Regions from separate parts of the Gottfriedia sp. NPDC057991 genome, predicted to be linked through region 1. Evidence: riboswitches for the same ligand, from Rfam matches in the RefSeq annotation. Region 1 holds a riboswitch; the other holds the start of a gene.
What was found. A riboswitch is a leader RNA that binds a small molecule or an ion and turns the genes downstream of it on or off. The one in region 1 is predicted to bind FMN.

Region 1 (12,143 bases):
TGGCCAGTCCGTATTAGTACCAAACATTGGATTGTTAATCTTAAAGGTATCTATTCCTTCATCAACAAAACGTCCACCAAATGGAATTTGAAACGTTTCCGTTGAATCTACTGTATTTGTAAATGTAATATAGCCTTCGTATGTTCCTTTTTCTGCAGATTTTGGAATGTTTAAGTTAAATTTTATATTCTTTTGACTAATTCCATTTAATTTTACAGAACTAGGACCAGTTAATGTTACATTATTTTTAGCTGCATCTTTAGATCCTCTTAATCCAGTTTGGAAATTTACATCTACATTAAATGTTTTCACTTTTTCACTACGATTTTTTAATGTAATATTACGAGAATCTGTAACATCTTGATCATCGAATCCATAAGACCCGAAACTAATACCACCAGTTAATTCCTTAATTGATTTTTCTTTTCCATCAATTATCGTAGATGTTTGGTCCACTACTTCTAATTCTACATTAGAGTGAATTGCTTCATATGCATCTACTCGTCCACTACCTACTTCAAAAACGCTATACGCTTTTGATAATGAATCAGCTGTGTTCATTAAGATTGATTTAATGTCTTCTGGTTGTAAATCTTTATTTGATTGAAGTAATAATGCTGAAACCCCTGCTACATAGGGTGTTGCCATTGAAGTCCCAGATAAGCGCGCATAAGCATATTTATAATCTTCAGGTTTTGATCCATCAGCTGTTTTATTATTTTCATAAAATGGTACAGATGAAAGAATGGATACACCTGGAGCAGTTACTTCTGGTTTAATATCATAGTTCCTGCGAGATGGACCTCTTGAACTAAATGTCGCTAATTCATCTGATGCAGTTTGTACTTTGCTAAAATCTCCAAAATTGAAATCTGATGCACCAGCTTTGATTGCCGCTGAAATAGCTAAACCGTCGTCATTTGAAACAGAGAATGCCGGAATTGCATCAACTGATTCACCAAGGAAAGATTGGATTGCACCTTCAGCTTTATTTGTTTCGTCGTTATACATTAATACGCCAATTGCCCCGTTTGCTTTTGCATTTTTTATTTTATCAATAATCGCAATCGTCCCACGTTTAATAAATACGATTTTTCCTTTTACATCTTTACCAGTAAAATCAGCAGGATTTCCTAAACCAGCATCAACTAACTGATATGTTTTTCCTTTTAACGATGTCATATCATCTGTATAATTTTGTGCTAATTGTCTTACTGAATAGTTTTTACCATTATTTACTCCAGCGTATTGGTATACGTCTAATGCAATTGAAGACGCGCCCACCGTTAATGCTAATGCCGCAGCTCCAGGTGAACCAAGGGTATACATTTGATCACCTGTATTTCCTGCTGCAACTACAGTTGTCACACCACTTAAAACTGCATTGTTAACTGCGATTGAAGTTACATTCATTGGATCATTTAAAGTTGCTCCAAGAGACATATTAATAACGTCCATATCGTCTTGAACTGCACAGTCGATCCCTGCAAGAATAGCATCAGTTGTTCCACTTCCATATGGTCCAAGTACACGGTAAGCGTATAAATCCGATTCTGGTGCTGCCCCTAACGTTTTATAATCACTATTTGCTTTGCCACGACCACCAATGATACCTGCAACATGTGTACCATGTTCAGTGTAATAAGCTTCTGAATTACTAATTTCAGGCTTACCAGATTTTTTCCAATCAGCGTAAGTCGTTTCCATTGGATCATGATCGTTATCAACGAAATCATATCCGCCTTTATAAGCATCCTTTAAGTCTGGATGGTTATAATCCATCCCCGTATCTAAGATTCCGACTTTAATTCCTTTACCTGTAAATCCTTCATTATGTAAACGATCTAAAGCATCATATGGTGTATAGTTTCCAACATTCGCTTCATCTGCTTTTAGTTGATCATTTTCTTTTGGTGGTTCAATTGAAAACGTTTCGTTACTCCAAACTTTTTTAACAGCTTTTGATTTTAGTAGATTCTTAATTTGATTTGCTGGTAATGTCATCGAAACGCCATTAAATGCATGTTTATATGAACGATTAATTTTATAATCTACCTTTTTACTTCTACCACTAGTTAAAACTTGTCCAACATCTTTCGTAAAAGTATCATGGTCTTGGTCGATTAATGTTTCAGCATCTGATTTAGTTAACGTTTTCCCTTCCACACTCGCTTCAATTTGAGCAACTTTAACAGGTTGGTTCATAAACTCGACAATGACACTTGTTTGTTTTGTAGAATCCAATTTAATATCAGAAGAAATTTGAAGTCCTGATTCTTCATTACTTGAAAGCTGCTTAAGAGCCGATCTTTGCTGTGCAGTTAGGTTAGCAAGAATGTCTTCTGCTTTACTTGGACTAGCCGCATTTGATACATGTGCAAGAGAACCTAAAATAAAACTAGATGTTAAAGCTAACACTGTAAAACCTTTAAGAAATTTACCCTTTTCTCTGTTTTCCCCCATCTTTCTTCCTCCAGTTCGATTTCAACAAAATAGCTAATACAATCAATTACAATATTTTTATTTTTCTGATAAAACCAATTGTAATTAATCATTTAAAATGAACAATTTCAGTTCATTTATCTCACTTAAATTATCATGAATATTCAGTTTTTAATCAAATGTGTTATTCCAAGTCTTGTTTTATAAGCATTTATTCTACGGATGAAAAATTTCAACAAAATCCAACATATTTCTCAATAAAATTAACGTGATTTTTAACCTTTTTATGGCTCATTCTATTCTTTAATAAACTTTTTTTAAATTTTAAAATTAAAATATTGTTAATAATGCTTTTTTTTATTTTTTAAAAGCTTACTGATTACTTTGTGAAATTATAAAAATCGGCTTTGATCAATCAGGTTATCGATATGCTTATTCAACATAATGGCAGTTTAGTGGAATAAGGAATGATAAACATATATTGAGTTTCCTTGTTAATTTAATACTGGTGAAAAATTCTAAATTTTCAATTTGGAAAAAATTACTTGTAGTATAATAGTGTTAGTTAAATTATTAAGGAGAAAAATTGTATGAAAAATTTTGCGGATTTATTAATAGAACACATTCAAAAGAAAGAAACAGCTTTAGTGGTTGGATTGGATCCTAATCCTAAGTATTTTCCGTATTTTTTATTAGAATCTGATGCAACAAATGAAAAGGTTTGTCGTGCTATTCTAAAATTTAATAAACTAGTAATAGATGCTGTACATGAACATGTCGTAGCAGTAAAACCACAATTAGCTTATTACGAAGTGTATGGTAGTTTAGGTATTGAAGTATTAGAAAAAACAATTGAGTATGCACGTTTAAAAAATCTTATTGTAATTCAAGATGCTAAAAGAGGGGACATCGGCTCAACATCAAAGGCGTATGCTGAAGCATTTTTAGGAACAAGTAAGTTAAGTGGTGATATGGTAACCGTTAATCCTTTTCTAGGAAGTGATGGATATATGCCATTTATTGAAACGGCTAATAAATATGGAAAAGGAATCTTTTTATTAATTAAAACATCGAACCCTTCATCATTTGAAATTCAAGATCTGAAACTTGAGAATGGCGAAATACTATATACAAACATGGCAAAAGAGATTAATAAATTAGCATTAAAAACAGTTGGAGAGAATAACTACTCTTTCATAGGTGCAGTTGTAGGTGCAACTTATCCTGAAGAAGCAATGAAAATAAGACAATTAATGCCCCATTCAATTTTTCTAGTACCAGGGTTAGGTGTACAAGGTGGTAAAGCAGAAGATATGAAAGCATATTTTGACGAAAAAGGTCTTGGGGCAGTCATTTCGTCTTCTAGAGGAATTACATATTGTTATTATAGTGAAAGTAATAACGATTGGAAAAACATCACAGAGAACAGTATGCTTAATGAAATTGCTGCTGCAACACGTTCAGCGAAAGAACAAATCAATGATGTTCGATTTTCTAAGTTACATCAAGGTTATTAATTATCAAATTAACCCAAAAATGAATATCGGAATGATAAAAAGGATTTTCAAAAATTGAAGATCCTTTTTTCCTTGTTCAACTAACGCAGTGCGTTAGTTTGATAACATTTTGGAGCTGCGATCAGCTCATTTTTTATTCAACAAAATGGCAGGTTAGTTTAAGAAAGTTATAAACGAGGGGTGGAATCATATGTTTAAAAACAAGGAAGACAGAATGTGGGTTTATTTGGCTGTACCAACGTTTATTATAGGAATCATCATTATATATTATAGTGAACGAAATTATTATCAGTGGATTCTTTTTTGGGCGTTTTTGGCTATCTTTTATATATGGCGTTTTTTCTACAGGAGGAAACGGAAGAAAGAAGAAAAAAAATCTTCTTAAACTAACGGGTGCGATTCTTCAATAGAAGATCGCTTTTTCTTATTCAACATAATGGCAGTTTAGTTGAACAAGGATTTCTGTAAATAATGTCGAATGATATCTATTATGTTGTTGGATTTTTATAAGTAGGGGCTGAAATATGAAAAATAACTTAGTAGCACTATCAATATTTTTCTTAGGTTTATGCATTGTAATTGGAAGTTGGGTAATATCCAGTGGATTAGGCGTTAAAGCAAATGTTTCGAGGATACAGTCTGTTCAGCAGCATCAACTACTAACACAGTCAGAATTAGTTAATTATCTAGGTATAAGTAAGGAGGCAATTCAAAAGTTAACTGAGTTACCTGATGATGTTGATACTACGAGCGGACTTCCATATATAAAAATCGGAGAAAAGTTTTATTATCCTAAGTCAGCGATAGATAAATGGTTGTTAAATGTGGATTTAACTACTATAACTATAAATAAGTAAAATGATTAATCCTAAATGATTAATTATTATTAGTTTTCTAATACAACTAACTGATGCATTAGTCGTACAAGATTTTCTAAATATTGTCTAATCAGACAATATTTTTTCAGTTCAAATAAAACAATAATTATACTAAAACGGACCACACATATTAGACACGTGTGGTCCCTTTAATTTCAGTTTCAGGTATATTACCTGTTCAACTAAATATAAAAGTAGTTTGGTCCCTTTCTAGTATATTAAGTATCAAATAGTTTCCCGTCCAATGCTTCAATATATCTTTTAGCAGAATTATAGACAACAAGCTTTGCATTCTCTTTTACAATCCCATGAAATGCATTATAAATTCTATCAAACGTTAACTTCTCTACAGCTAACGATATCTCTTTTACTTTTTTTGCTGGTAATGGAATTAAATTAGGATAACTGTACATAAAACTTACCCAATTTGGATCTGCAACTACTTGAATAATATCTCCAGTTAACAGTATTCCTTTTTGTTCATTTCCAGCTTTCCATTCTAATACTGCTCCACCTTTAAAGTGCCCGCCTAATCGATGAATATCAATTCCTTTGTTAAGCTCTAACATTTCGCCGGACCAAAAAATAATTCTATCACTTTTTCTCGTAACCCACTCTTGATCATCTTCATGTATGTATACAGGTACATCAAATTTTTCAGCCCATTCGATTTGACTAGAGTAATAGTGTGGATGTGATAGAGCAATCGCATTGATTCCACCTAACCGCTTAATTTCTTCAATCGTCTTCTCATCTATATAAGAGACACAATCCCATAATATATTAAATCCATCATTCTTAATGAGATAAGCAGTTTGACCAATCCCAAACTTAGGACTAATAACGATACTATACAAATTTTCTTCTTCAAAACGAATAATATTTTGATAGTTTTGGTCTTTCATTGATTGTAATGTTGTCCAACTTTGACCACTCGGATTGATGTATTGTCTTTCTTCAGAACAAATTGTGCAGTACTCAGGAGGATCAATAGACTCGTTATATTGAACGCCACAAGTCGTACAAATAAAGTTGAACATTTGCTCTTTCATCTCACTTTCCCTTGAATTTAATCTGACAAATTTAAGGTAAAAATTCCCAGTACAAATAGACACATTTAAGTATAGTAAATCAAAAACTGATTTATTACACTTGAATGTGCCTAAATAAATTATAGTCGGTGCATTCTATTATTTAATTTTCGCAACTTTACCTTTTGTCATTTCAATCAATTCATTTGGTGTTAATTGAAAAATTGCTTTTGGATGGCCAGCAGCAGCCCATACTTCTTTATACTGTAATAGATCCTCATCAATAAATGTAATTACTTGTTTTTTATGCCCAATTGGTGAAACTCCTCCAATTACGAACCCTGTTTGTTCACGTACAAAGTCAGCATCTGCTTTACCTAGTTGATCATTTAGTATTTTCTCAATTTGTTTTTCATTTACACGGTTTATTCCGCTTGCTACTACTAGTACAGCGCTATTTGAGCTTTCTAATTTAAATATAATCGACTTTGCTATTTGAGCCACTTCACAATTTAATGCTTCCGCTGCTTCCTTAGCAGTTCTTGCACTATTTGGTAATTCAATCACTTTATTTGAATAACCTAACTCAAAAATTAAATCTTGTACGATTTGTGCACTTTCTTTTAATGCTTCCACCAACATCACTTCCCTAAAAATTGATTTTTTAATTATTCAATAATAAAAGGTAGAATCCTGCTTTTTTTTTCAAATAAATAAACTACTTCCACCAAATTGAATTAGGATATTCACCTGTACTTATATTAATTGTTTCACCAATTTTAGGTGTGGAATACTTTACCTCATTTTCTTTAGCAGCCTTCACAGCACGTTCAATTGGGTCATTCCAGTCATGAAATGCTAATGTAAAAGCACCAAAGTGAATTGGTACAAGAACTTCCCCTTTTACATCAATAAACGCTTTAACAGTTTCTTCTGGCAGCATATGAATTGCAGACCATCGTTTATCATATTGACCACATTCCATTAATGCTATATCAAACGGTCCATATTTTCCCCCTATTTCCTTAAAATGAGGTGCATAACCGCTATCTCCACTAAAATAAATTTTCGTTTGCTCACTAATAATGACCCACGAACACCACAATGTACTGTTACGATCTGTTAAATTTCTTCCTGAAAAATGTCTTGCTGGCGTACAAGCTAATGTTAATTGATCAAATTTAAATTCATCCCACCAGTTATGTTCAGAAATACGCTCTTTTGGTACTCCCCAGCTCACCAAGTGACTCCCCACGCCAAGAGGAACAATAAATCGATCGACTTTTTGTTTGATTTTTTTTATTGTACCGTAATCTAAATGGTCATAATGATCATGCGATAGTATGACAGCATCTATTTTTGGTAATTCACTGATCTCAATTGGCAAACCTCCACTATATCTTTTACCACCAAATTGCGGAAACGGGGTCGGTGCATTCCCAAACATTGGATCAACTAAAATGTTTTTGCCTTCTATTTCAATTAATAATGCTGAATGTCCAAACCAAGTAATTTTCGAATCTTTACTATCTGAATGAAATCTGGAAACATCAATTTTCTCCATTGGAATCCCAGCTCTAGGAATTCGATTCGGATTTTTCTTAACAAAGTCTCTAATCATAGAAATGTTTGTTTTAAAATCCATACTCATACTCGTAGGGACTTGGTTTATAAACTTACCATTTTTGTAATAATCTAAAGCATAAAATGACTCCATTTGATCCTTTGAATATTTCTTCCCAAAATGAGGATATGTATTTAAAAACGTTAAAATAACGATAACTAATATGACTAAAATTAGTAAAAATAACATTTTATTTCTGCCTCCAAACTAACCTCTACTAAATTTTACACTACCACAAATTTAGTAGATTAAACAAACTTTCAGATTGCTTTTTGACATAAAAAATAACTTTCGCTTGATAAAAAAAGTAAAAAAAGAGAGGGAAAATTCACCTCTCTTTAATCAGTTTCTTCTATTATATATACTTAGTTTAAAGTTCTTAATAAATTAGCCATTTCAATTGCTGAAATACCAGCATCCCAACCTTTATTACCAGCTTTAGTGCCCGCTCTTTCAATCGCTTGTTCAATATTTTCTGTCGTTAATACACCAAATATGACAGGGATACCAGTTTGTAGCGTAATAGCAGCAACACCTTTTGCTACTTCATTACATACGTAATCGTAATGAGTAGTTGCCCCACGAATAACTGTTCCTAGCGTAATGATTGCATCGTATTTTTTTGAATCTGCAAGTTTTTTTGCAACTAATGGAATTTCAAATGCACCTGGTACCCAAATAACATCAACGTCTGATTCTTCTACACCATGACGATATAGGGCATCTTCTGCACCACCAAGTAGTTTTGATGTAATAAATTCATTAAAACGTCCTACAATTACAGCAACTTTAAGTCCAGATCCTACTAAATTTCCTTCAAATTTCATCTTAATCTCTCCCATTTTTAATAGTGTAATAAATGTCCCATTTTTTCGATTTTAGTAATTAGATATTTTTCGTTTTCTGTTTTCATTTCAGTTTGAATTGGCACTCGATTATTTATCTGGATTCCGTGAGATTTTAGCGCATCTATTTTAACTGGATTATTCGTTACTAAATCTAAACTCACAATCCCTAAATCTTTAATAATTTGAGCACTTATCGCATAATCTCTTAAATCTGAATCAAATCCTAAGTTTAGATTTGCTTCAACAGTATCAAAGCCTTCTTCCTGTAACTTATATGCTCTTAACTTATTAAGTAAGCCAATCCCTCTGCCTTCTTGTCGCATATAAACAATTACACCTTTGCCTGCTTCTTCAATCATCGATAATGTTGATTGCAACTGAGGTCCACAATCACAACGACAAGAGCCAAATACATCACCTGTTAAACATTCCGAATGAATACGTACAAGTACCGGTTCACCATCGTCAACTTTACCTTTTACGATCGCAATATGCTCTTTACCATCGATCTTGTTTGTATAACCAATCATCTTAAAATCACCAAAATCTGTTGGTAATTTAATTTCAACTTCTCTTTTTACAAGTTGTTCAGTTTCTTGTCTATAATGAATTAAATCTTTAATTGTAATCATTTTTAAATTAAATTTATTTGCGATTTGAATTAGATCCGGTACTCTTGCCATCGTTCCATCGTCATTCATAATCTCACAAATGACACCAACTTCTTTCGATCCAGCCATTCGAGCTAAATCCACTGCCGCTTCAGTGTGACCAGGTCTCTCAATAACTCCTCCGTTTTTAGCGACTAAAGGAAACATATGCCCAGGTCTTCTAAAATCTGCTCCAGTTGATTTATCATTTAACATTTGTAAAACAGTATGTGAACGCTCAAATGCTGAGATACCAGTAGTAGAGTCGATATGATCAATACTTACAGTAAAGGCAGTACCATGAGAATCTGTGTTTTTTGCTACCATTTCATATAAATCTAGTTTTTTGGCTATCTCTTCAGAAACAGGTGCACAAATTAACCCGCGACCATGAGTGGCCATAAAATTGATATTTTTAGGAGTTGCAAATTCTCCGATTACAACAAAATCTCCTTCATTTTCTCGATCTTCATCATCACAAACAATAATAATTTTTCCATTTTTTAAGTCTTCAATTGCTTCTTCTATTTTAGAGAACATGATCTTACTCCTTTATATATAGCCATTTTGAGATAAAAATGAAGTTGTTATTGCCGTACTCTTTTTCGTCTCATTCATACCAAGCATTTTTTCAACATACTTACCTAATAAATCAAACTCAATATTAACAACATCTCCAACATTTTTACTGCCTAAGATCGTATGTGAACGGGTATGAGGAATTAAAGAGATTGTTACAATATCAGTTTCAACTTCAAATATTGTTAAACTTGTACCATCAATCGTTATACTGCCTTTTTGAAGGCAATATTTAGCAAACTGACTTGGAATATTAATTTTATAGATTACTGCATTTTCCATTGATTTGATGGATACAATTTTACCTGTACTATCAATATGCCCCGATACAATATGGCCGCCAAACCGGCTATTTGCTGCCATTGCCCGCTCTAAATTTACTTTTTGGCCAGAAACCAAAGTACTTAGATTAGATGCTTGAAATGTTTCAGGCATGACATCAACAGAAAATTCATTTTTAGTAAAATTCGTAACGGTTAAACAAACTCCATTTATAGAGATGCTATCTCCTAAATGAACATCCTCTAAAATTATTGATGCGCCAATTGTTAGCAATAAAGTTTTACCTTTTTTTACGATATTTTTTACTGTTCCTATTTCCTCAACGATTCCAGTAAACAAGTTTTTTCACCTCATTTCGAAAAAGCACATTACACTCAAGCCCGATAAATGACTTTGTAAAATCCATCTCTAATTTCATAAATAGTTGATCCAACTTATCACACCCTCTAATTCAAATTAATTTGAAAAAGTGAAAAGCCCCTTAGAAAACTCCTAAGGGGCAATAGATGTTTAAGAAAGGAAGCATACTTAAATAAACGCTAGTACAATCTGAGCTATATTAAAGACAGTATTGTAGCACGTCTATTGTTGTACATTTAAAGTATGCACAACGAACTAAGCCTATACGGATAGTATTTTTGAAAACAACCATACCGTATATGCACTCCATCCTTCTCCCATCCAGACTATACTGTCGGCTCTAGATTCTAACTAGATCAGCAACATATAAAAAATCTATATGAAGCTCACGGGCTTAGTATAAAAATATACAACACCGCCGGTTGGGAATTTCACCCGACCCCGAAGGACACTAATTATCAAATTTGGTTTCATTATAACTAGCAATTATTTGGTTGTAAAGAATTTATGATTCTATTTTCTTTTAAAATGATCTGATAAAAAACAAAATTAAAGCAAAAAAACCTTATAAAATATGGAAAATTGCTCACTCTATTTAGTTAAAAAAAAAATTTTTTTTATTCTTATAAATTTAATCATCATGTTTTATATATTTTCTTGCAACCAATACAAAGGTGTATAAATATTAATATTAAAATAATTACAGAAAAAATTGAATTCTATAATTAATATAGAAAGTAAGACTTATGGATTCCAAAATCACATGAAATTAGCTTAATTAAAAACACAATTGAATTCGTTTTTTCATTTGTATAAAATCAAATTTTTTCATTTTATCATTATATTGTTTATTTACACCATGATTATTAATCCCCTCTTAACAAGATCCCTAGAATACTTAACAATCTCAATTATTAAAGCGTTTTCCATTTGATCAGAAATAGAAATAGATAAACCAGATAACTACAAAACAATATATAATTCTAAAGAAATAAAAAGCACTTCATCCACACTTAAAAAGCAATAATTAAATAGAAATAAATAGCTTTATAAAATACCAAACTGAAAAAAAAGGTATGAAATATTAGTAAATCCCGCTTTTAGAAATAATAATAAATATACAGTATGGGGAATTATTATAAAAGTTAGTTTCAAAAAAAGAAACTTCTTTTAATAGAAGTTTCCTTTCTAACTCATTATTCATTTCCAACTTGTAGAATTTTTTCATGTTGTTTTGAATCTCTTTTTTGTAGCCAAATAAAGTACACTGAAACTAATATGATCAATATTAGAATAACCGGTGAAGAAAATAAAAGTATTCCTAAAAAGCAAATTGCTAGAATAAATGAACCGATTTTAAAAAATACGGAATCAAATAATCGCAAACATGCCAATACTCCTAGTAAAGCGTTGCATAAGAAAAATGCATTTGCAATTGCTACGAGTGTTTGAATACTTAGGAAGTCATTAAAATAAAGAATAAATACAATTATGTGAATGCCAAACAAACTAAATAATGAGCGAGTTGCCACATTATTTTTATTTTTAAAAGAAAGCCATGAAGGTAATAAACCGTTTTTGGCTTGATCGGCGATTAATCTTGATACTGCTCCTATTACTAGAAGAACCGTACTAATACAAAGAGCAATTGTAATTGATGAAATAATTGGAGTTGACCAGCTTCCAAATAAACTCTGAAGTAATGGTGCTAATGATTGATCCATCATATTTCCATTTTTAGAATGAATCCACTGGAAAGCAAATGCAACTGTTAGACTTACTATTGCTATAATCGAGAAACTTAAGACCACCGCTCTAGGAATTGTTCGTTCTGGATTTTTTACTTCTAAAGAATAGCTACCAATGACTTCCCACCCGATTAAAGCCCAAAATAATAAAAGTAAACTTTCCCCAAAATCTGAAACGGTAATT
Region 2 (12,143 bases), on a different contig from region 1:
ATATCGCCTATATTTGGAATCCATATAAGCTGAATTGACTGTAATGAATTATCTAAATGCTTAATTTTAATTTTTTTATTAATAATTTCGAGTTTACTTTTTCGATTAAGCAATAGAATAATTGCTACTATTAATACGAATCCGATCAATGATAATAATTTTATTTTAATTTCCCCCTTGTAACTTAACCCATCAACAAAGTAAATGTCAGCTTGTTTCTCTGATTTTACTTCATTCTAAAATATCAACTTTATTTAGTTCTTTTTGTTACAGTTCAAAGTGCCTTTATTTATTATACAAAAACTAGTAGAAATTGAAAAATTTTAAACAACAAAAAAACTTATATCCATTGATACAAAATGGGCATAAGTTTTTAATTTCAGTGAAATATCGTTTAATTGTCTATTTTCGTATACGTAAAAAACTATAATTTATCAATTTTTAGTTCCGAGAAACTGCGAAACTAAAATAATATTATTTGTGTTTAACTGTAGAATTTTCTTATTCATTTGTAACAGATACGATTCTTAGACCAAGTTCTTCAAATTTACGTAAAATTTTATCGACATTTTTATTATCATCTATTTTCAAGACAATTCTTCTTAATAAATGATCTTTTGAATCAAAAGTTACAAGCGAAATAATATTAATCTTTAAATGGTGAAGATAGTCAAGTAATCTTGCTAATTGCCCTTCCTTCTCCATACTTGTCATTGAAATTCTTATTCCTCGACAGTCCTTTCCAAGTACTTCTTGAAAAATCTCAATTACGTCATATCTTATAACTAGTCCAACAAAATTTCTCTCATCATCAACTACCGCAATTGATGGATATTTTTTTAACGAGTTCATTGTATCTTCAAACGGCTCTTCCGATTTAACACAGATTGTTTGATGTGTTGCGATTTCACCTACTTTTAGATTCTTAATGTATTCGTCTTTTTGTAATTCACTAAAAAAGCATCTTCTAAAAATCTCTGCTTGCGAAATCATTCCAACATATTTATTTCCTGATAATACAGGTACACTATCAATTTGCTTTTCCAATAAGAGATTAATTGCACACTCTACAGTATCACTAGATTGGATCGTAATTACTTGATGGTTTTGAAGCATTCTATGCTTTGCTAACATACTATAACACTCCCCTTCCCTCTATTTATAACATAGATAGGAAGCATCAAATCAAAGCGAATTTGTCTAGATTTTGAATTTCAATTTCATTGCCTTTTATGTATTTCTTAACCTTATTTATCCACATCGACATTTAATGGGATTTTTAATATCTGGCCGGGCGTCACTTCGATCCCATTTAAATGATTTGCATCTTGAATAATTTCTTCGCCATCACGATTACCGTAATATTTCATTGAAATAGTAAATAATGTTTCTCCTCTTTTGACTTCGTGATTAATTTCTTTCACTCCAATAGTTTCACTTGAATCTGTTGGAGGTTTAACTACATTTTTTATCTCTTTTTTGATTGGAGCTTTTCTCTGAGTTTCATTCTTTTTTTGTTTTTTAACATGATTGGTAGTAGCTAATTCAACTTTTTCAAATTTATTTGAAGGAATGATTAAACTTCCCTTTTCAGTAAAAATCTTATCGTATTTACTATGTACAAACTTAACTACTCCAAATGGTAGCAAGATAAAAATTATGACTAAAGCAGTGATTAAAGGATATTTTATTTTCCACCAAGGTCTTCGTTGATCCTCTTTTATTTTCATTGTTTCACTTCTTGGTGGTAAATTTAACAGATCAACAGCTTTTTTATGATTATTTATTTTTTTATTTTTTAATTTCTTATTTTTTTTCTTTCGACTTAAGTCGGCAATACTATTATTCTGAAGCTCATTTTTCATTCTTTGTCTTCACTTTCCAAACTTAATTTCATATACATTCCTAAAACATAATCTAAGATAAAATGTGCGATAAATACTATTACTATATTATTTGTTTTCAAATATAAGTAACCTAAGAAAAAACTTTCAATTAATACAATCGTAAGTAAAATCGGTTTTTTCACATAGCGAAAATGAACTAAAGCGAAAACAACTGATGCAATAATTAGTCCAAATTTAGCTTGAAGAAATCCTCTAAAAAATAATTCTTCTGATAATGCGATCAAAATACAAAGTATTGTCATTTCAGGAACTGAAAGTGACGTAAAGAATCTTTTATTAAATCCGCCATCATCCAACAAACGCTCCGGAATCGTATAATTTAATAAAATATTAAATAGGACGAGTGAAAATCCAGCACCGAATCCATATAAATATGTTTTATAACTTTTAAATAAATATAAATCATCTATAAATTTTTCTGTACCAATAAAAAAGGCAATACATAAAATAGCGATCACTAAAATGATTAACTGCGTACCATACACGCTTTTCTTCAAATAGTTAACAGGAATTTCTTGTCGGTTTAATTCGCTTTCCATATAGATTCCTCACAGCCCCAATTTATTTCTTAATTCTTGTTCCCATGAAAGTACGGTAGTATTTTCATAATTATCATGATCATTTGAACAATACTCATCAAACGATATACCACAAATGTTACAGCAATTTATTGGTCTCTGTACTATCATTTCATCAAAAAGTAAAAGATATTTTTCGCGATAACAAGTGGATGAAGATAGAAAATCAATCATCGCTTTGAGTTTTAAATATTTTACTTTTTTTCTCTCGGAAATTAACTCTTTAATCGATTCTAATAAGCCATAATTTATTTTTTCTAAATACAAGTGTTCATTTTCGATTACATTAAATTTGACCATTTCAGAATGAAGCGTTGTCCACTGTATTTCACTAAATTGAAATACTGATTTCCAATTAGACACAAGCGTTTCAGTCAATTTGATCGGATTTTCTTCTAATCTTTTTAAATACGCTAGAAAAGACTCAACTTGATTTACAGAAAGGATTTCGTCATCAATTAGCCTTAATGGTAACTCATGATCTTCTTCACATATGATTAGTATTGCTATACTTGGCTCACCATCTCGTCCTGCACGTCCAATTTCTTGAAGATAATTCTCAATGTTTGACGGATACTGATAATGAATCACAAACCTTACATTTGGCTTATTAATTCCCATACCGAAAGCACTTGTACAAACGATGATATCTATTTGATTTTGAATAAATTGTTGTTGAATTAAAATTCTTTGTTCATGCTCCATTCCACCATGATAATAAGCAACTTTGCAATTTAACTTTTCTCTTATGGTATGTGAAATTTTCTCGCAAGTAGCTCTTGTACCACAATAGACAATGCCTGGACCTGTTAATTTAGAAAGATGGTCAGTTAATGACTTGAGCTTTTCTATTTCCGAATCTACTTTTTCAACTTGAATTGCTATATTCTCTCTATTAACTGAATTGATATATTTTTGAACATTTTTTAATTGTAAAGTTTCGATTATTTCTTCCCGCACATTTTTGCTAGCTGTAGCGGTTAAAGCTAAAACCGTTGGATTATTTAATTTCCGTTTTATTTCCCCTAAAGTTTTATATTCTGGCCTAAAATCATGCCCCCACTGTGATATACAATGTGCTTCATCAACAACAAATAAAGAAATCCTAGACGAAGAAAGCTTTTGAATTAAAAATTGATTTTGTAACATTTCTGGCGAAACAAAAATAAACTTATAGCTGCTAATATTATTAAATAAATATTTTTTTTGCTCAAAACTTCTAAAGCTATTTAGTGCAATGACTCGTTTATCTCCAAATGCTTTAATTTGTTCTACCTGATCTTCCATAAGGGAAAGTAATGGTGAAACAATTACAACAACGCCAGGCAATAGTAGCCCTGTTAATTGGTATAATAATGACTTCCCCCCACCTGTAGGGAGCATTGCTAAAACGTCTTTCGAGTTTAACAAGTCATTTATAATTTCTTTTTGGTTATTTCGAAAACTTGAATAACCAAATTTTTCGTATAGAACTTTATTTAGGTCCATGTAAATCACCCATTCTTGCAAGAGTAATACGAATTTGAAAATATGTTACCTCATTTAATAAAGCTTCTTTAATAATTTTTAATTTCCTTGTATTTAGTTCGATAATTTTATTTTTTATTAAAGTAAATTGTTTTGACGTAATAAACTGATTAATCGGAATTAAATTATCACCTAATACACACTCAACAATATGATCCTCTATTGTACTAATCTTTAAATTACGAATCGCAGCAATTTCTTGAATTGTTTTACCTTCAGTAAATAATCTCTTCGTTTCAATAGAAGTATTCGTAATATTAGTACTTTTATCTCCTTTAACAAATTTACTTAAAAAAGGATAATTATTTTTAGGTTCAACTAAAATGGTGATCATATGATGCAAAGTATTTATCGATTTGAGATAAATTTTTTCAACACTCAATTTTTGTTCAGATGCAATCTGTTCTAAAGTCATGCCATAAGCATTTGCTCCAGATAATCTTTTCACAAATAGTAATGCGTCTTCGTCACTTAAATTTTCTAAAATTGTATGTAATTCATTGTAAAACTGATTAACTAATTCGTTTTTATTCCCAGTAAAATTTAGAATCTCATTTTTTACCCATTCTTGTATATCTTGCTCTTGAATTACTGCCCTAAAATATTTTAAATTCATATTCAGATTGGAAACTGTTTGAAAGAACAATGAAAATCTTTTCCAAAATATCTTTTGAATACTAGAAAATCTTAGACCGTTTATATATGTAAATTCCACAAACTGTAATTTTTGATTTGCTAGATAAGCATGACCATTTTTATTTAACAAATAGATATTTTTATTTTCAGTTTGACTAATATACCCTTTAACCTCTAACCCATTTATAATTTCTTGCATAATCTGATGAGTGAGGAAATGAAAAAGTCCGAAAAATGATGTGACATGATAAAAATGAGAATCTTGAATAATTTGAGCACTTTGTTTACCTTTTAATAAATACATTATACCTTGGATCGTTCGTTCACCTTTATATCGATGAAGTAAAAAAAGGAAGATTTCTTCCAATATTGATAGTTTAGACATCATAAACCTCTCAAATAAAATTATTCCATTAATATATTTGAATATTTTTTCGAATAATAATTAGTAGTACAAAAATATTTGTGCATTTTTTCTAAATAGTTTTTATTTCTTCTAGCTTATCATATGTATCAATAACCAAACCATTTTAAACATATAAAAATCATTATTTATTTTATTTGAGATTTCATCATTTCTCGTTTTTTTCAAAACCTTGTACAATTATATTGAAAAGTTTTGGAAACCGTTTTAAAATGTTTACAGGTACATTACAAAAATAGTATCTGTAACATAAACAGGGAATAATTTGGGAGGTCAATACAATGGCAAAATATACAATCGTTGATAAAGACACTTGTATCGCATGTGGCGCTTGTGGCGCAGCTGCACCTGATATCTATGACTATGATGATGAAGGGATCGCATACGTTACTCTAGATGATAACCAAGGAATCGTTGAAATTCCAGACGTTTTAGTTGATGACATGATGGATGCATTTGAAGGATGCCCTACAGACTCAATCAAAGTTGCTGACGAATCATTCGATGGCGACGCTTTAAAATTCGAATAGTAAAAACTGCGGCGAAGTTATTTCGTCGCTTTTTTTATTTTTTCAAATTAAAAACACGAGCTATCCGTATCTCCCCTTATATTTGTTCATAAGAAAGAAAAATAAGCCATAGAAACATCCCGTTTTATCTTCTGTTTCGAATGAATGAATCAGCTAAAGGATGAACTATTTCTATTTAGTTGACGATATCCCCTTTTAAAACATCCCTATTTTTACTGTTCTGGGCTTCCCTTTCAAAGTCACTCACTATACAAAAATCTGGATCTAACCTTCTTTATTTTATTCAAACAATGGTCATCGTATATAATCAATACTCCTTTCTTAATTATTTCCTTATTTTACATATTCAGAATAATCTAATAACTTGTTATAATAAACAAAACATCAAGAGAGGATGAACAGCATGGAACAGATGACTATTACCGAGAAAAAAACATTTTTAAACAAGTTCTTAGAGAAAAATCAGGTAAAAAAAGACATCGAATTGATTTTACAATATCTCCTTGCTGTTGATGAAGTACTAACAAACATCTCGTTTGTAGAAGATGCAAAGAGTACACCAAATGGCATTGTAATTAATTTTCGAAAGGATAACGACTCTAACTACTCGTACCCTCAGGTTTCGTATTACGAATTTAGTAAGAAGGTCGAAATGTCGCCGGAATCGATTTACCATAAACTTCGATTACACGGGAAGGAAACAACGTTTTATCTTGAGTTGTTATTTGATGTAATGCCGATCGAGTACGCTTTGATTTTAGATACCAATCCATTTTCGACAACTAATTTTGAAGCAAACGAAGAAGTGCAAGCAGAAATCGATGCGTTTCTTTCGTCGCTTATAGCTCAAACTTCACACACACTTCTTCTTCGTCAAATTGACAAAGCATTAGATGAGAGGAATGAACAACAATTTCTTTTGCTATCTTCTCAGCTGATAATCTAACAAATAAACCATCTATCGTTCGATAGATGGTTCTCTTTTTTAATATATCGATCAAAATCTAACGCCGTTTTTCATTAGAAATTAATCTGCTAATTAATTTAAATAGAGTTTAAAAAAACAAAAAAGTGTCTACCAAAATTTAGTAGACACTTTCATTTATTTATACGTTATGGACATTCATTCTTTGAGTTAACCAAACCTTTAATTTAGGGTAGATTACTAAGAATAGGATCATGATTAAAAGACCTTTAATTGCATTAAATGGCATAATTGATGCAACAATTACTTCATTTGGCAGGTTAAAATTCATGAAATGTGCATATGCAGGTAATAACACAAAATAATTTAAAAGACTTAATATTCCAGTCATCACTACTGTACCAGCGATTAATCCAAGAGTTAAACCTTTTACTGAACGATATTTTCTAAAGAAATACGACGCAGGTAAAATGTATAATACTCCCGCACTAAAATTAGCAAATTCTCCAATTGGTACACCAGTCATACTACCATTAATAACATAATGAAGGATGTTTTTTATTAACTCTATTCCTACTCCTGCTACAGGACCAAAAACAATCGCTCCTATTAACGCTGGTACGTCACTAAAATCAATTGTAAGCCATACTGGAAATGCAGGTAGTGGAAAGTACAGCATCATCAGTACGTAAGAAATACTGCTAAGCATTGCTACTACTACCATTTTATTTACTTTGTTGCGTTGTTGCATAATACCTCTCTCCTTTTTCCCGATCATATCAAGAAAAATGAAAGGTTCGCTTAAGTAGCGATATTATTTGCACATATTATAATAAGTCCGATTTAAAAAATGAAAAATAGTATAAAATTATGCAAATAAAATAAAATCCCCTATTTTTTGAAATAGGGGAGAATTTTCAGCACGCCAAATAAGCGTTCAAAAAGAAAAATTTTTTGAACTTGCGAACCTCCATCTTCTCCCATCCAGACTATACTGTCGGCTCTAGAATCGCACTAGATCCTGCCCAAAAAATCAGGCTCGCGGGCTTATAAGCAATGCTTAATTACCGCCGGTGGGGAATTTCGCCCCGCCCCGAAGATAGATCGTTTATTAAATTACAGTTTAATGTTACTAAATTAAATACAGTTTGTAAATAAAAATCTCCCATTAATCATTTAGAGCATTACTTAAGTTTTCTTGACAAAAACTTACTAACGAATCATCCTTTTGATCGTTCGCATATAACAACAGCACAACTGTTGTAAAGACTGCTTTAAATTGTGCTAATTTCTTTGACGCTTCCGATACATTACCATAAATCTCAAAAAATGCACCTCTCATATCGTTCGGAATTAGACTATAAATTATAGACAAATCTAATTCACGATTGCCGATATGAGCATCACCCCAATCAATAATACCTTCAAGTTTGTTTTGTTCATTAACAATCATATTCTTAAAATGTAAATCACCATGAACAAGAACTAATGGTGTCTCACTTTTAATTTCAACTAAGCTTTCAATATAATGATTAATTTTCTGTTCATCTTCAATGAGTTTCTTCTGTATTGCTTGTTGTATATATTTTTTAGCCTGAGGTTTACGGAAGTTTATATCTAATCTCCTCAACTCATCAAACGGTAATTTAATCCCCTTTAATTCATGGAATTTTATTGAATGCAAATTTTTCAAGAAATTTGCGATTGGTTCAATCATTAAAATCCTCTCAGTTCTATTTAAATAAATTGGAGGCTTTCCCGCAATAAAATTATATCCTAAAAATGGCCAAGGAAATAATTCAGATGGTTTTCCATCAATTATTGGTACCGTTGTCTTTAATTCAAAATGATTGTAAATAATTGGGAGTAAATTTCTTTCAACGTTTAAAATTGCTACAGCTATTTCTCTTCGCGGAAATCTTAGTAAAATTTCATCATTTAAACAAAAAACAGTATTGTCAAATCCTTCACCAATTTTTTTAATTACGTTTATATTTATTTCAGGGAATTGTATCCTCACTATTTCTTTCACTAGTCCCTCTTCCATTACAATTGCTGGATCCCATATATTAGACATTTCTTTCTCCTTAAAATCAAAAAATAGAACTTCACATATAAATGTACTTTACCAAATTTAGAAGTAAATTACATTTAATATGGAAGTTCTTAAAACAGTCGGTCTTTTCGACACAAATTATTAAACTAATAGTCCAAATATACGGCTAAGGATTTGAAACTATTTTTAATTCATGAAAATTTTTATCTAATATTATTTCCTTTAATTTCTCTCGATTCCCTCCGATAAATAAAAGACCAATCGTTAAAACAAAAACAACAATCAACAAACATCTCCTAAGAAAATCAAACATTATTTTCCTCCTACTAAAGAAATGTGGAAAGTGTTTAATCAGCCCAAAGGCTCGTGGACTGACAACTGGTAATTCATTAAAAAATAGACGAGACGCTTAAATCACTTCAAATCCTTAACTCTTTTTTTATGTATATTACTTAAGAAGTATTGAGCAAATGGATATTGTAAACGCCAAGAAGTAGTTTTACTAAAACATACGCTCAATCATTCTATGATAGAAAAAAATTATTTATACAAAAAAATAGCGATTGATAGAAAAATTTAACTATTCAACCGCTACTTTTCTTATTTATTTTTTATCAGTTCGAAATACGATTGAACCTCGTTCGTATTCAACATCCTTAATATTTAAACGTGTGTTGATTACCCTTGCAAGTGCAAAGAAGTAATCAGATAATCGATTCAAATATAAAAATACAGGAAGATGAATGTTTTCTTGCTTCATTAATGTTACGACCGTTCTTTCTGCACGTCTCGTTACCGCTCTTGCTTGATGAATGATTGCAGCAGGTTTTGACCCACCAGGTAAAATAAAACGCTGTAATGGGGGAGTTGCTTCCATATATTCATCAATTAATGTTTCAAGCTCTTCAACCATTTTCTCTGTCGTTTTAAAAGGGATGCTATCTTTTACTACTGCCAAATCTCCACCACAGTCAAATAGTTCATGTTGGATCTTTTGAAGTGCATTGTAAATATCTCTCGTATCCTCTTGATCTAAATATGTCATTGCGTACCCAACGATTGTATTTACTTCGTCAATTGTACCGTATGACTCTACTCTTAAATCATCTTTATCTACTCGTTTACCTACTAAACTAGTCTGACCTTTATCCCCAGTTTTTGTATAAATTTTCATGAAAAACCTCTCCTTTTTTCAATTTTAATTTACAATACATTACTTTTATAAATAATGACCTTTTTATTTGTTTCGGGATTATCTAAAATTTGAAAAGATGTGTCATATAAACCTTTTAATAAATTTTCACTCAAAACTGAGTCTGTTTTTCCTTCGATATAAATTTTCCCGTCCTTTAATCCTAATAATCGATCACAGTAAAGACTTGCTAAATTTAGGTCATGAAAAACAGTTACAATTGTTTTATTCTCTTCTTTTTGTAATTCCTTTAAAACGTCTAAAATTTTAATTGTGTGCATTAAATCTAAATGGTTACTTGGTTCGTCTAAAAAAATATATGGTGTTTCCTGAGCGAAGCATTGAGCAAGGAAGACTCTTTGACGCTCACCACCACTAATTTCATTAATGAAACTTTTTTCCATCTTCTTAGTACCAGTCATCATCATTGCATTATTGACCGCAGTTTCATCGATTGTGGACCAGCTAGGAAAAAAGGAAGACGAATGAGCAAGACGTCCAAGTTTAACTGTTTCTTTTACCTCATAAGAATATGTATAGGAATTTTGTTGTGATAAAACAGCAATCTTTTTTGCTATTTGTTTATTTGACATACTAGAAACTAATTCTCCATCCAACATTACATTTCCTTTAGACGGCTTAAAAAGTCCACAAAGAATATTTAAAAACGTTGACTTGCCACTCCCATTTGGACCGATAATTCCTAGCCATTCTCCTTGATTAATAGAATAAGACAGTTCATCCAAATCAGTATGAATTCCATCATAAGAATATGAGATATCTTGACATTTGATCATACTTTTCCCCTATTTCTTTTCAAAGATAGTAATATAAAAGCAAATATTGGAGCACCAATTAGTGAAGTAATTACCCCTATTGGTAACTCTCTTGGGGCTAAAACAACTCTCGATAATATGTCAGACCCGATTAAAAAAATTGCTCCATTGATCATCGATAAAGGAAGTAATTTTTTATGTAATGGCCCTACAAGTATTCTAGTATAATGCGGAACAACTAAGCCTACAAATCCAATTGTTCCAGAAACGGCTACTGCTGCACCAGATAAAATACTTCCTGTTAACAAAATTAAATAAGTAGATTTTTTCACATCAATTCCGATATGTTTTGCATTTGTGCTACCAAATGTCATCGCATCTAACTGCCTATTTTGACTAAATAATATTAAGAAAGAAATGATTAAAAACGGTAATAAACTTAGAGAGTACTGAATGCCTCTCCCACCAATATTACCCATTAACCATCCAATTACTGCACGTAATTCATTATTTGAAAAAGTTATAAATAATGACAACAATGCAGAACAAAATGAACTTATGATAATTCCACCTAAAATAATTGTCTCTACATTAAGTGATCGATCCAGTTTTCTAACAAATAGTAATAATAAAATAAGTGTACCAAATCCAAATAAGATACTAACTACTGGTAATGTAAAATAAGTAACAAAAGGTAAGCTTATTTGAAAAAACAATACAAACACTGCACCTACAGAGGCGCCTGAAGAAACACCTAATGTAAAAGGATCAGCTAAAGGATTTTTAAGTATTCCTTGAAACGCAACACCTGCCAATGAAAGGCATGCACCGACTAATCCAGCTAACATAATCCTTGGCACTCGTATATTCATGACAATTGTTTGAATATCAGCTGGAACATAATCTGTTTTAAATAGAGCATCTGAAAAGCTAGAAATAATAGAAGAAAAGGGAATCGATGTAGACCCTATCGAAACCCCTAAAATAAATAAAAAAATTAATAAGATAATTGGAATGAAAAAGATTAAATATGTATTATTTATAAAGCTCTGGGTAAACCGCCTTTGCAATTGCTTCGACTCCCTCTGCAAGTCTTGGACCAGGTCTAGATGTTGTATCTGAATTAACATCATATACACGGTGATTTTTAATTGCGTTTACTGTTTGCCAGTTTTTCCTAGCCATTACAGTTTTTTCTAAATTTGGAACATAATATCCATAAGTTGTTAAAATCACATCAGGATTCGCTTTAATTGCTGATTCCTCACTATACTTTACCCAACCTTTTTCACTTTCAGCTACGTTTTTAGCATTAACAATCGAAAGCATTTCATCTAAGAAAGTACCTTTACCTGCTGTATATATTTCTGGCGGACCTGATATTTCAAGCCAAACCTTTGGATTTGTAGTTGCTTTAGCTGTTTTTTTGCTAATTTCATCTAATTTTGTTTTCATACCAGTTACAACTTTTTTCGATTGCTCGGTTTTTCCAGTTATTTCTCCAACTTGTTGAATTGTATCATACACATCATTAATAGTTGCAGCATTTTTTACGACAAAAACATTAATCCCAGCTTGTTTTATCTGTTCTA

Region 2: another riboswitch for FMN. It lies ahead of ACFVR2_RS04710 (ECF transporter S component); the one in region 1 lies ahead of ribE (riboflavin synthase).

The regions. Positions count from the first base shown of each region.
Region 1 covers NZ_JBHVQN010000005.1:350,652-362,794, forward strand. The annotation lists gene ACFVR2_RS18185 (S8 family serine peptidase) at 1-2,463, opposite strand, end outside; gene pyrF (orotidine-5'-phosphate decarboxylase) at 3,033-3,959, shown strand; gene ACFVR2_RS18195 (helix-turn-helix domain-containing protein) at 4,484-4,816, shown strand; gene ACFVR2_RS18200 (MBL fold metallo-hydrolase) at 5,056-5,877, opposite strand; gene ACFVR2_RS18205 (YbaK/EbsC family protein) at 6,028-6,510, opposite strand; gene ACFVR2_RS18210 (MBL fold metallo-hydrolase) at 6,587-7,681, opposite strand; gene ribH (6,7-dimethyl-8-ribityllumazine synthase) at 7,858-8,319, opposite strand; gene ACFVR2_RS18220 (bifunctional 3,4-dihydroxy-2-butanone-4-phosphate synthase/GTP cyclohydrolase II) at 8,337-9,530, opposite strand; gene ribE (riboflavin synthase) at 9,543-10,190, opposite strand; FMN riboswitch at 10,517-10,664, opposite strand; gene ACFVR2_RS18230 (APC family permease) at 11,408-12,143, opposite strand, start outside.
Region 2 covers NZ_JBHVQN010000001.1:922,039-934,181, reverse strand. The annotation lists gene ACFVR2_RS04750 (hypothetical protein) at 1-113, opposite strand, end outside; gene ACFVR2_RS04745 (CBS domain-containing protein) at 502-1,134, opposite strand; gene ACFVR2_RS04740 (LysM peptidoglycan-binding domain-containing protein) at 1,248-1,865, opposite strand; gene ACFVR2_RS04735 (CPBP family intramembrane glutamic endopeptidase) at 1,862-2,446, opposite strand; gene ACFVR2_RS04730 (RecQ family ATP-dependent DNA helicase) at 2,456-3,973, opposite strand; gene ACFVR2_RS04725 (YpbB family protein) at 3,960-5,033, opposite strand; gene ACFVR2_RS04720 (ferredoxin) at 5,354-5,602, shown strand; gene ACFVR2_RS04715 (YpiB family protein) at 6,006-6,548, shown strand; gene ACFVR2_RS04710 (ECF transporter S component) at 6,709-7,278, opposite strand; FMN riboswitch at 7,496-7,632, opposite strand; gene ACFVR2_RS04705 (phosphotransferase) at 7,696-8,604, opposite strand; gene ACFVR2_RS04700 (hypothetical protein) at 8,750-8,896, opposite strand; gene ACFVR2_RS04695 (cob(I)yrinic acid a,c-diamide adenosyltransferase) at 9,188-9,757, opposite strand; gene ACFVR2_RS04690 (ABC transporter ATP-binding protein) at 9,787-10,572, opposite strand; gene ACFVR2_RS04685 (FecCD family ABC transporter permease) at 10,569-11,621, opposite strand; gene ACFVR2_RS04680 (ABC transporter substrate-binding protein) at 11,587-12,143, opposite strand, start outside.